Regions from separate parts of the Rhodococcus sp. NPDC059179 genome, predicted to be linked through region 3. Evidence: riboswitches for the same ligand, from Rfam matches in the RefSeq annotation. Region 3 holds a riboswitch; each other region holds the start of a gene.
The links. A riboswitch is a leader RNA that binds a small molecule or an ion and turns the genes downstream of it on or off. The one in region 3 is predicted to bind cobalamin.
Positions count from the first base shown of each region.

Region 1: it holds a riboswitch for cobalamin, as region 3 does, so the genes downstream of both, ACFXMV_RS04900 (CbtB domain-containing protein) here and cobN (cobaltochelatase subunit CobN) in region 3, are expected to answer to the same signal.
Region 2: it holds a riboswitch for cobalamin, as region 3 does, so the genes downstream of both, ACFXMV_RS07265 (ABC transporter substrate-binding protein) here and cobN (cobaltochelatase subunit CobN) in region 3, are expected to answer to the same signal.

Region 1 covers NZ_JBHZBV010000001.1:1,040,571-1,043,831, forward strand. Annotated here, with positions in the region: gene ACFXMV_RS04885 (DsbA family protein) at 1-300, shown strand, start outside; gene ACFXMV_RS04890 (hypothetical protein) at 297-746, opposite strand; gene ACFXMV_RS04895 (CbtA family protein) at 910-1,710, opposite strand; gene ACFXMV_RS04900 (CbtB domain-containing protein) at 1,701-1,895, opposite strand; cobalamin riboswitch at 1,921-2,050, opposite strand; partial or broken gene ACFXMV_RS04905 (glycosyltransferase) at 2,169-2,529, shown strand; gene ACFXMV_RS04910 (alpha/beta hydrolase) at 2,576-3,261, opposite strand, start outside.
Region 2 covers NZ_JBHZBV010000002.1:493,959-497,219, forward strand. Annotated here, with positions in the region: gene ACFXMV_RS07260 (FecCD family ABC transporter permease) at 1-309, opposite strand, end outside; gene ACFXMV_RS07265 (ABC transporter substrate-binding protein) at 381-1,385, opposite strand; cobalamin riboswitch at 1,494-1,644, opposite strand; gene ACFXMV_RS07270 (TIGR02611 family protein) at 1,635-2,012, opposite strand; tRNA gene ACFXMV_RS07275 (tRNA-Val) at 2,177-2,248, opposite strand; tRNA gene ACFXMV_RS07280 (tRNA-Gly) at 2,513-2,584, shown strand; tRNA gene ACFXMV_RS07285 (tRNA-Cys) at 2,609-2,679, shown strand; tRNA gene ACFXMV_RS07290 (tRNA-Val) at 2,681-2,752, shown strand; tRNA gene ACFXMV_RS07295 (tRNA-Gly) at 2,834-2,905, shown strand; tRNA gene ACFXMV_RS07300 (tRNA-Val) at 2,935-3,009, shown strand; gene ACFXMV_RS07305 (metallophosphoesterase) at 3,182-3,261, shown strand, end outside.
Region 3 covers NZ_JBHZBV010000002.1:178,160-181,420, forward strand. Annotated here, with positions in the region: gene cobN (cobaltochelatase subunit CobN) at 1-1,743, opposite strand, end outside; cobalamin riboswitch at 1,780-1,917, opposite strand; gene cobG (precorrin-3B synthase) at 1,937-3,088, shown strand; gene ACFXMV_RS05805 (precorrin-8X methylmutase) at 3,107-3,261, shown strand, end outside.

The DNA.
Region 1 (3,261 bases), on a different contig from region 3:
GACCGCGAGGAACTCGTCGCGATCGCCGCCGAGACCGGGCTGGACGCGTCCGCGATCCGCGCGGAGCTCGACGGGGACGCCGCGGCAGAGCGGGTGCGGGCTGACATCGAGGAGGCGCGTCTGCTCGGCGTGACCGGCGTGCCGTTCTTCGCCGCCAACCGGGCGATCGGCGTCTCGGGCGCGCAGCCCGTCGAGGTGTTCACCCAGCTGCTCGAGCAGGCCTACGCGCAGTCCGGCGCGATCGTCTCGCTCGGCGGCGACGACAACGCGAGCTGCGCCGACGACTCCTGCGCGGTCTAACGACCGAAGTGCCGTCGGGCGTCGGCTCCCAGCAGCAGCGCGAGCCCGGCGACCACCGCGATCAGGTGGACGGTCCGGGCCGCAGCGATGACGATCGCCGCGACCGTGACGTCTGCGGCGTCGAATCCGTTCGCCGACAACAGCCAGGCCGCCGGTTCGACGACCAGCGACCCGATCCCCACCGTCCCGAGGCCGATCAGCAGGGTCAGCCGGGCGGGATTCGATCCGCGCCGCATCGCGACGGCGAGCGCGAGCACCGCGCCGTAGACCGCCAGCCGGATCGCGCCCTGTGCTCCGACGGCCGCGGGACTCGCGTCGGCGCCCTCCAACACGCGGGCCGCCTGGGCGATCGCCTCGACGACCCCGGCGAGCAAGGCGACGCAGAGCAGGGTGAACGAGAGTTCCACCTGACGGGGAGGGCGGGTGCGGACTTCGGCGGCGGTCATGGCTGCGAGCCTGCCGCCCCGGCGCCGAGTCGCGCATCACCCCGTGGCGTGAATCCGGGCTCCCCCCACGGTATTAGCCCGCCGCCGATACTCCCGAATGTCACATTGGTTCAACTCAGTCGAACCAATGTGACATTCGGGAGGTCGAGCGGCGCTGTGGCCTCTAGCGCGCCGTGAGTGAATCCGCCTGCGAGGTCAGCCGGTTCGACCGCTCCGTGAGGAACGCGAACCCGAGGCCGAGCGCCAGCCACAGCGTGGCTTGGATCGTCAGCGACGAGATCCGGAAGTCCCACAGCAGGCTGGCCGGGAAGTCCGGGCCGACCTCGTCGATGTCCGGGAGCGCCAGGTATCCGATGCCGACGACCGCCAGGAAGGCGAGCAGTGGCGCCGCGATCCGGACGGTCAGGAACTCGTTCGCCGCCAGGACCTTCGCCACGTACGCGGCGATCGCCACCGCCGCGAGACCGAGCACCACCGTGGCGAGCCAGAGCAGGGTGCGGTTGTTGATGGTCTCCGGATCGCCGACCGCGGGTGGATTCGCCGGGTATTTGAAGAACGGCACCGCCTCGACAGCAAGCCAGCCGAGGCCGGCGAGCGCGAGGGCGAGGATCGGGCCGGACAGGCCGCTGACGCGCCGTGCGTAGTACGCGACCGCGGCAAACAGGGCACCGAGGGCCAGGCCCGCGAGGGTGGTCGCGAGGAACAGGCCGAACCGCTGCCCGTCGCGACTGACCAGCGGTTCCTCGGAGTCTCCGTGCGAATGCCCGCCGGTCGCGGCCTCGGTCGTGCCTGCGTCGTGCCCGTGCGCCTCCGTCGGGGCCGCCGCCGACTCCTCGATCGCGATGGCCGCGTCGATGTGCGGTTCACCGATCACGAACGCGACGGCTCCTGCGAGCAGGCCGGCGACGAAGCCGGCCAGCAGGCCGCGGATGAGGAGGTTCTTGAAGGTTCCGGTCAGTGGCACGGCAGGCCCAGCAGGTGGCGACCGTCATGCATCAGTTCGTGCATGTACATGCCGGTGCGCGAGACCGCACCCTGATCGAAACCGACCAGGTAGAGGGTCAGCATCGCGAGCAGGACCACGCCCGCGATGATCATCGCGATGCCGACCGAATCGGTCGCCGTGCTGGGGGTGTGTACGAGTGCCATTGGTTCCTCCTGGGATTCCGCGTCCCCTAAAAGCCCATGCGATGGCCCCGGTATCTGGCTGTCGAGGGTGTGCCTCGAACACAGTGGCGCGACCGCTCCGGACTCTCACCGGATTCCCGTCAACCATCGCTATTACCAGCGCACTGTCGCACTGACACGACGGTGGTGTCAATGCGTCGGCGCGTCCCGGCCGGCCGAGACGTTCGCGCGCACTTCATCGGGCGGGCGGCGAGAGTTGACGTGACCGTTGCGCCGACAGTGATCGATGGGTCGGTGCGAATAGTGCAGCTGGCCAACTTCTACGGTCCCCGATCGGGCGGGCTGCGGACCGCGCTGCACAACTGGGGCGCCGGCTACTGCGACCGCGGGCACGAGGTGGTCCTGGTCGTCCCCGGCGAGCGTGACGCGGAGGAGGTGATGGCGAGCGGGGTCCTGCGGATCACGCTGGCGGCGCTTCCGCTACGCGCGGCCGTCACAACGGCTGTTGCTGCACTGCGGACGGTTGTCGGTGGAGAAGCAGGTCGATCGCAGCATCGACGCGGTCCGCTCTCTCGTGGCGCAGGGTCAGGACATCCGGCTGGTGATCGCGGGAGACGGACCCAGGCGAGAGGCCTTGCGGCACACGGCGAGGGGGTCGGCCGGTGCCCGCCGCGAATCGGCGCGGCTGCGGGCCGAGCAGTTCAGCTGGTCGGCGTCGGTTGACGGGATGCTGTCGGTGCTGGCGGGGAACTGACCGCGGGGGTGGTCAGGGCCCGTCGCAGCGCGGCCGCGACCCGGCCCATCGCCTCGGGACCCGAACGGCCGACCCCCACCATGTTCGCGAAGGAGTGGATCAGCCCGGGCTCGCGGACGTGTTGCACGTCGACCCCGGCCTCGCGGAGCTTCGCGGCGTAGGCGTCGCCCTCGTCGCGCAACGGGTCGAACCCTGCGGTCACCACGTAGGCCGGTGGCAGACCGGCAAGATCGCCGTAGATCGGGGATAGCAGCGGGTCCGTCCGATCCGCCCCGGCGGGCACGTAGCTGTTCTCGGCGAGGTCCATGAAGCGTTTGGTGAGGATGAATCCCGTCGCGAAGGTCGACCGGCTTGGCCGCTTCACGGCGAAATCCACCGCGGGATAGACCAGCAGCTGGAATGCAGGCGGGACCCCGACCTCCCCGCGCGCCGCGCGCTGGGCCAGCACCGCGGAGAGGTTTCCGCCCGCGCTGTCGCCGCCGACGGCGATGCGGTCCGGGTCGATGCCAAGGGCGGCCGCGTTGGCTGTCACGAACGAGTACGCGGCCTCGACGTCGTCGACCGCGGCGGGGAAGGGTGCCTCGGGGGCGAGTCGGTAGTCGACGGCGACGACACGGACGCCCGCCCGTTCCG
Region 2 (3,261 bases), 320 kb from region 3:
CGCACCGATCCCGAGCACGGTGACCAGCACCACCCCGAAGCCTGCACCGGCGGACACGCCGAGCAGATAGGGGTCCGCGAGCGGATTGCGCGTGACCGCCTGGGCGAGCGCGCCGCCGACCGCGAGGGCGGCCCCGACGACCGCCGCGGTGAGCGCCCGCGGCAGCCGGGAGTCGATCACGATCCGCTCACGCGCCTCGGACCACCAGGACACGAAGACCCCGCCGCTGAGCCGGTGCCCGACGATCGCCCACACGTCGCCGACCGGTATCCGGACCGAACCGAACGAGACGGCGAGGGCGATCGACATCAGCAGGGCCGCGACGAGCCCGGCCAGGAGCAACGGCAGCGTCAGCCGGGGTTCGACGCGGACCGCGGTCGTCATCCCTTGCCGCCGAACACATCAGGGTGCAACGCCCTGGCGATCGTCTCGACCGAGGTGACCATCCGCGGGCTCTCGAAGAAGTCGTCGAGCGGCACCACGATGATCCGGTCGTTGCGGACCGCGGGCGTCGCCGACGCGATGGGCTGGCTGCGCAGGTACGCCAGCTTCTGCGCCACGGGAGCGTTGCCGTAGTCGAGCACGACAATGGCCTCCGGTGCGCGCTCACCGACCGTCTCCCACGTCGTCGTCGTGTAGGGCTTGCGACCCTCGGACGTGATGTTTCTGGCACCGGCGTACTCGGCGATGAGATTGCCGATCCCCACCCCGCCGATCGACAGCGGTTCCGCCTCGCCGCCGTCGTAGAAGAACGTGGGTACCGGCTGGGCGCCAGCTGCGGCGAGGGCCGACCGGACCCGTTCGAGGGGCTCGGTGACGCGACCGGTGAGCGCCGCGGCCTCCGTTTGAGCGCCGAGCAGCTCACCGAGCTGAGCGAAGTCGTTCTCCAGCAAGCCGATCGACGGGAAGCCGTTACCGCAATACTCGGAGAACAGGAACGTCGCGATGCCCTCCTTCTCCAGCTCGTCCCTGTCGCGCCCCTCCTTGGGGTCGAAGGCGCTGCGCATCCCGCCGACGACGAGATCGGGTTCGAGATCGCGAATCTGTTCGGCCGAGGGGTACTCCCTGGCAAGGCTCGGGATCTTCCGGAACTGTTCCGCGGTCTCCGGCAACGGGTTCGACTCGCCGTACCCCATTCCGACGATCCGGTCACCGACGCCCATCAGGATGAGCGTCTCGGTGACGTGGTCGTTCATGGAGACGATCCGTTGCGGCGGTGCGTCGAACGTGGCGGGGCGCTCACAGTTGGTGATGTGCACGGGTTGCGCGAAGGCCGAGGCCTCCGCACGCTCGGCGCCGGCGTCACCCTTTGAGCAGCCGGTGAGCGCGAGGGTGAGAACGAGTGCGACCGAAGCGATTCCGCGTCGCTTACAGGTGGGATTCAAGGCAGACCTCTGGTTCTTGGGTCGCCGAAGACGGTTCCAGCGCGAAGGGCCCCGCGCAATGTCGGGTGCCGCCCCACTGGACTTTCCGTTTCGTAGACCACGACGAATGGGAGTCTCATGACGATCGGCAGGTAATCGGGCTTGTCGCGTATGCGATCTACCGTTGCGGGTCAGCGCCGGATTTTGACCGGACTTCCCCTGCGCGAAGGTCAGTAGTGCTCCTGCAGTATGCACGAGCACCGGCGGAGCTCAGAGCGGGCTCTCCAGCAACGGGTGCTCGATGCCGATCCAGCCGCCGATCAGCCCGAGAGTGCCGAGCACCCACAGGGTTCCGATCACGATGGCGAACGTCAGGAACGCGGACAGCGCCTTGACCACCACCGACTGGCGGGCGAACCAGGCCATGAACCGGTCGTAGCGCTCCCGGGCGAACCGCAGCAGCCGGTGCGCCCAGGCGAACTCCGAGGCGAGAATGCCGAGCCCGGCGAACACGATCAGCCAGCCCGGGCCCGGATACGGGATCGCGATGATGCCGACGGCGAGGACGAGACCACCGATCACTCCGACGCAGATCCGGTAGGCCAGGTTCAGTCCGGGACTGCCCGCGATGCGTCGCCGCAGGCGCATCCATCGATTCTCAGTCGTCGGCACGCGGCCAACACTACCGAGGGCCGGCCCCAGGCGCCGGAGGCCGAACCACTGCCCGCCAGGCCTCGACGGCCAGAAGCCCCACACACACAGGCACAAGAAAAAGGGCCGCCGCGAAACTCTCGCGACGACCCTTGTCTTTGTGGTCCCGGCTGGGATCGAACCAGCGACCTTCCGCGTGTGAAGCGGACGCTCTCCCACTGAGCCACGGGACCTCAGCCGCGCGCTGAACTCTCGCGGCCGGACGGGATGGAACATTAACACGACTTCCGCGGAAGTGAAAAACCGCCTATGTACCCGCCCCCGCCGCCCGCTGCGCCTGGCCTGCGAGCGACTCGAGAAGGCCCTCCGGCCCAGGCAAAGCCCACCACCCGATCGACGTTTCCGCCACTGAGCTGGCGATTTGTGACTACACACCCCGTGGGCTAATGTTTCATCTCGCACCACGGAGGCAGCAACGCAGCCCCCGGAAGTGCAATGCGGATGTAGCGCAGTGGTAGCGCATCACCTTGCCAAGGTGAGGGTCGCGGGTTCGAATCCCGTCATCCGCTCTCGAGGTTGGACTCGACCTTGACGGTGGAGTGGCCGAGTGGTGAGGCAACGGCCTGCAAAGCCGTGCACACGGGTTCGATTCCCGTCTCCACCTCGCGCGATTAGCTCAGCGGGAGAGCGCTTCCCTGACACGGAAGAGGTCACTGGTTCAATCCCAGTATCGCGCACGAAGAAAAGGCACCCGGTCGGGTGCCTTTTCTGTTCGCACTCTCGGACCTGCACAATGGGTCCGGAAGGGCATGCACAATGCGGATGTAGCGCAGTGGTAGCGCATCACCTTGCCAAGGTGAGGGTCGCGGGTTCGAATCCCGTCATCCGCTCGAGATAGGCCGGACAGATCCGGCATCCCGCGCGATTAGCTCAGCGGGAGAGCGCTTCCCTGACACGGAAGAGGTCACTGGTTCAATCCCAGTATCGCGCACCAAATCGAAAGCCCCGGCCGGGTAGGCCGGGGCTTTCGTCGTATCGGGGCAGCGGCGCACACCCAGGCTGAACACCGGATGAACTCCGTCTCGGGTCCGGCATGTCGAGTTGAACGCCTGTCCACAGTCGGGTTTGCTTCTGCGGATCCCGTACCGATACGACCCCGAGGACCCGTGATGGAGTTCAACCGCATCGATCGCCGTCGGTTCCTGGCCGGCGCTGCCGCCGCGGCCGCCGCCGCTCCACTGGCCGC
Region 3 (3,261 bases):
AAGGGTGGCGTGCGCACGGCGCTTGGCCTGGGTGCCCTCACCCGGATCGTTCACCAGGAACGGATAGATCAGCGGCAGGTCGCCGAGCGCCGCATCAGTGCCGCAGGACGCGGACATGCCGAGCGTCTTGCCTGGCAGCCACTCGAGGTTTCCGTGCTTGCCGAGGTGCACCACCGCGTCGGCGCCGAAGCCGCCCTCGTCCTGTCGGGCGGCCAGCCAGCGGTAGGCGGCCAGGTAGTGATGGCTCGGAGGCAGGTCCGGATCGTGATAGATGGCAACGGGATTCTCGCCGAACCCGCGGGGCGGCTGCACCATCAGGACCACGTTGCCGACCTTCATCGCGGCGATGACGATCTCGCCGTCGGGGTCGGCCGACCGGTCCACGTACAGCTCGCCCGGTGCAGCACCCCAGTGCTTCTCGACGCCCTCGCGGAGCTCCTGCGGCAACGTGGCGAACCACTGCCGGTAGCGGGCCGCGGAGATGCGGATCGGGTTGCCCTCCAACTGCTCCGCGGTCAGCCAGTCGGGGTCCTGCCCGCCTGCCGCGATGAGCGCATGGATCAGCGCGTCACCGTCCTGGGCGGCCAGACCGGGCAGTGCGTCGTCTCCGTCGACCGGCCCGAGATCGTATCCGGCTGCCCGCATCTCGGTGAGCAACGCGATGGCGCTCGCGGGAGTGTCCAGGCCGACGGCGTTGCCGATGCGGGCGTGCTTGGTGGGGTACGCGGAGAGCATCAGCGCGATCCGCTTGTCGGCGAGTGGGATGTGCCGCAGCCGCGCGTGCCGCACCGCGATGCCCGCGACCCGGGCCGCCCGCTCCGGGTCGGGCACGTAGGCGGTGAGGCCGTCGGCGTCGATCTCCTTGAACGAGAACGGAACCGTGATCAGCCGGCCGTCGAACTCGGGCACCGCGACCTGCGTCGCGACGTCCATCGGGGAGAGCCCGTCGTCGTTGGATTCCCACGCCTCGCGGCTGCTGGTCAGGCACAGGCCCTGCAGGATCGGCACGTCGAGCGCGGCCAGCTCGGTGACGTCCCAGGCCTCGTCGTCCTCCCCCGCCGACGCACTCGCGGGCTTGGTGCCACCCGCGGCGAGCACGGTCACGACCATCGCGTCGACCGTGCCGAGGATCGCGAGCAGCTCCGGCTCGGCGGTCCGCAGCGAGGCGCAGAAAATCGGCAACGCCCGCGCGCCGCGCTCCTCGATCGCCCGGCACAGCGCCTCGACGTACTCGGTGTTGCCCGCCAGGTGCTGCGCCCGGTAGTACAGCACCGCCACGACCTGTGAGTCCTTTTGGTCCGCAGCGGGGCCAGAAGGACTCACGGGGGCGAAGCCCCACGTCGGGGTGTGCACCGGCGGCTCGAACCCGTGCCCGGTGAGCAGGACGGTGTCGGTGAGGAAGTGGTGCAGCTGCAGCAGGTTCTGCGGGCCGCCCTCGGCCAGGTAGGAGTGCGCCTCGGCGGACACGCCGCCGGGCACCGTCGAGTGCTCCATCAGCTCGGCATCGGGGGCGAGCTCGCCGCCGAGTACCACCGTCGGCAGGCCCGCGGCGAGGACGGCGTCGAGGCCGTCCTCCCAGGCGCGGCGACCGCCGAGGATGCGCACCACCACCATTTCGACCCCGTCGAGCAGGCCCGGCAGGTCATCCACCAGGAGCCGGGACGGGTTCGCCCAGCGGTACGCGGCGCCGCTCGCTCGGGCACTGAGCAGATCGGTGTCGGACGTCGACAGCAGCAGGATCACGGGTATGGCCTCCTCGGGGTTTTCGCGCCCCATTCGGTTCGAAACGGCAGCGGTGGAGGGTCTGGCTTCCCGGGCCCGCAGCAGCGGGCGGTCGGGTGACAGTGGCGCGACCGCACCGGATTCTCACCGGTTTCCTCTCGAGCTGCCGCAAGCGCCGCTGATGCTACCGGTGCCGGGACGTAACCTGGTGACGATGCCCGCTGAACAGACCACACCCGACCGGTCCCGCCCCGACGCCTGCCCCGGAGCCCTCCAGGTGCACCAGGCGGCGGACGGCGCGCTGGCCAGGGTGCGGCTGCCCGGCGGGTTCCTCGAACCCACCCAGCTTCAGGCGCTGGCGGAGGCGGCCCGCGAGCTCGCGGCCGGCGAGCTGGAGCTCACCTCGCGCGGCAACGTGCAGCTGCGCGCGGTCACCGATCCCGGCCGGTTCGCGGAGCTGCTGGCCGAGATCGGCCTGCTCCCCTCGGCCACCCACGAACGGGTCCGCAACATCCTTGCGAGTCCCCTCTCCGGGCGGATCGGTGGACTCGTCGACGTCCGCGACTGGGTGCGCGACCTCGACCGCGGCCTCTGCGCCGACCCCGCGTTGGCGCAGCTGCCGGGCCGGGTGATGTTCTCCCTCGACGACGGACGCGGCGACGTCTCCGGGCTGTCCGCGGACCTCGGGCTGCATGCCGTCGGCGCCGATGACGTGGCGTTGGTCCTGGCAGGCCGGGACTCCGGTGGCCGGATTGCCGCGTCGGACGGGGTTCCCGTGCTGCTCGAGGCCGCCCGGCACCTGCTCGACATCCGCGGGGACCGGTGGCGGCTGCACGAGATCGACGGCGGCGCCGAGCAGATCCTGAAGCGCCTGGGCCTGCGCGACGCGGCGCCCGTCGACCTGCCCCGCGGCGACACCGGACCGATCGGCTGGCTCGACCACGACGACGGCGGCGTGACCCTCGCGGCGGGCCTCGCGCTTGGGACGATCACCGCGCGCACAGCAGAGTTCCTGGCCGCCGTCGACAAGCCGTTGGTCGTCACGCCCTGGCGGTCGCTGCTGCTGTGTGACCTCGACGAATGGACCGCGGAACAGGTGGTTCGGGTGCTCGCGCCGATGGGCCTGATCTTCGACGCCGCCTCGCCGTGGCTGCAGGTCAGCGCCTGCACAGGAAGCCCCGGTTGCGCCAAGTCCCTCGCCGACGTCCGCGGCGACCTCGGTGCGGCCATGGAGGCCGGGGAGCTGCCGGCCGAGGGCAGGCAGCACTGGGTGGGCTGTGACCGCAAGTGCGGCAGGCCGAGTGGAGAGGTCACCGACGTGGTGGCCACCGGCGACGGCTACCGGGTGGACCGACCGACTCGCTGACCCCATATCGTGTGGCGCATGACCGACTACATCCGCGACGGCGCCGAGATCTACCGTCAGTCCTTCGCCACCATCAGGGCCGAGGCGGACCTGGACCGGTTCCCGGCGGACGTGTCGCAGGTGGTGGTGCGGATGATCCACGCCTCGGGACAGGTCGATCTGGTCGAGGACAT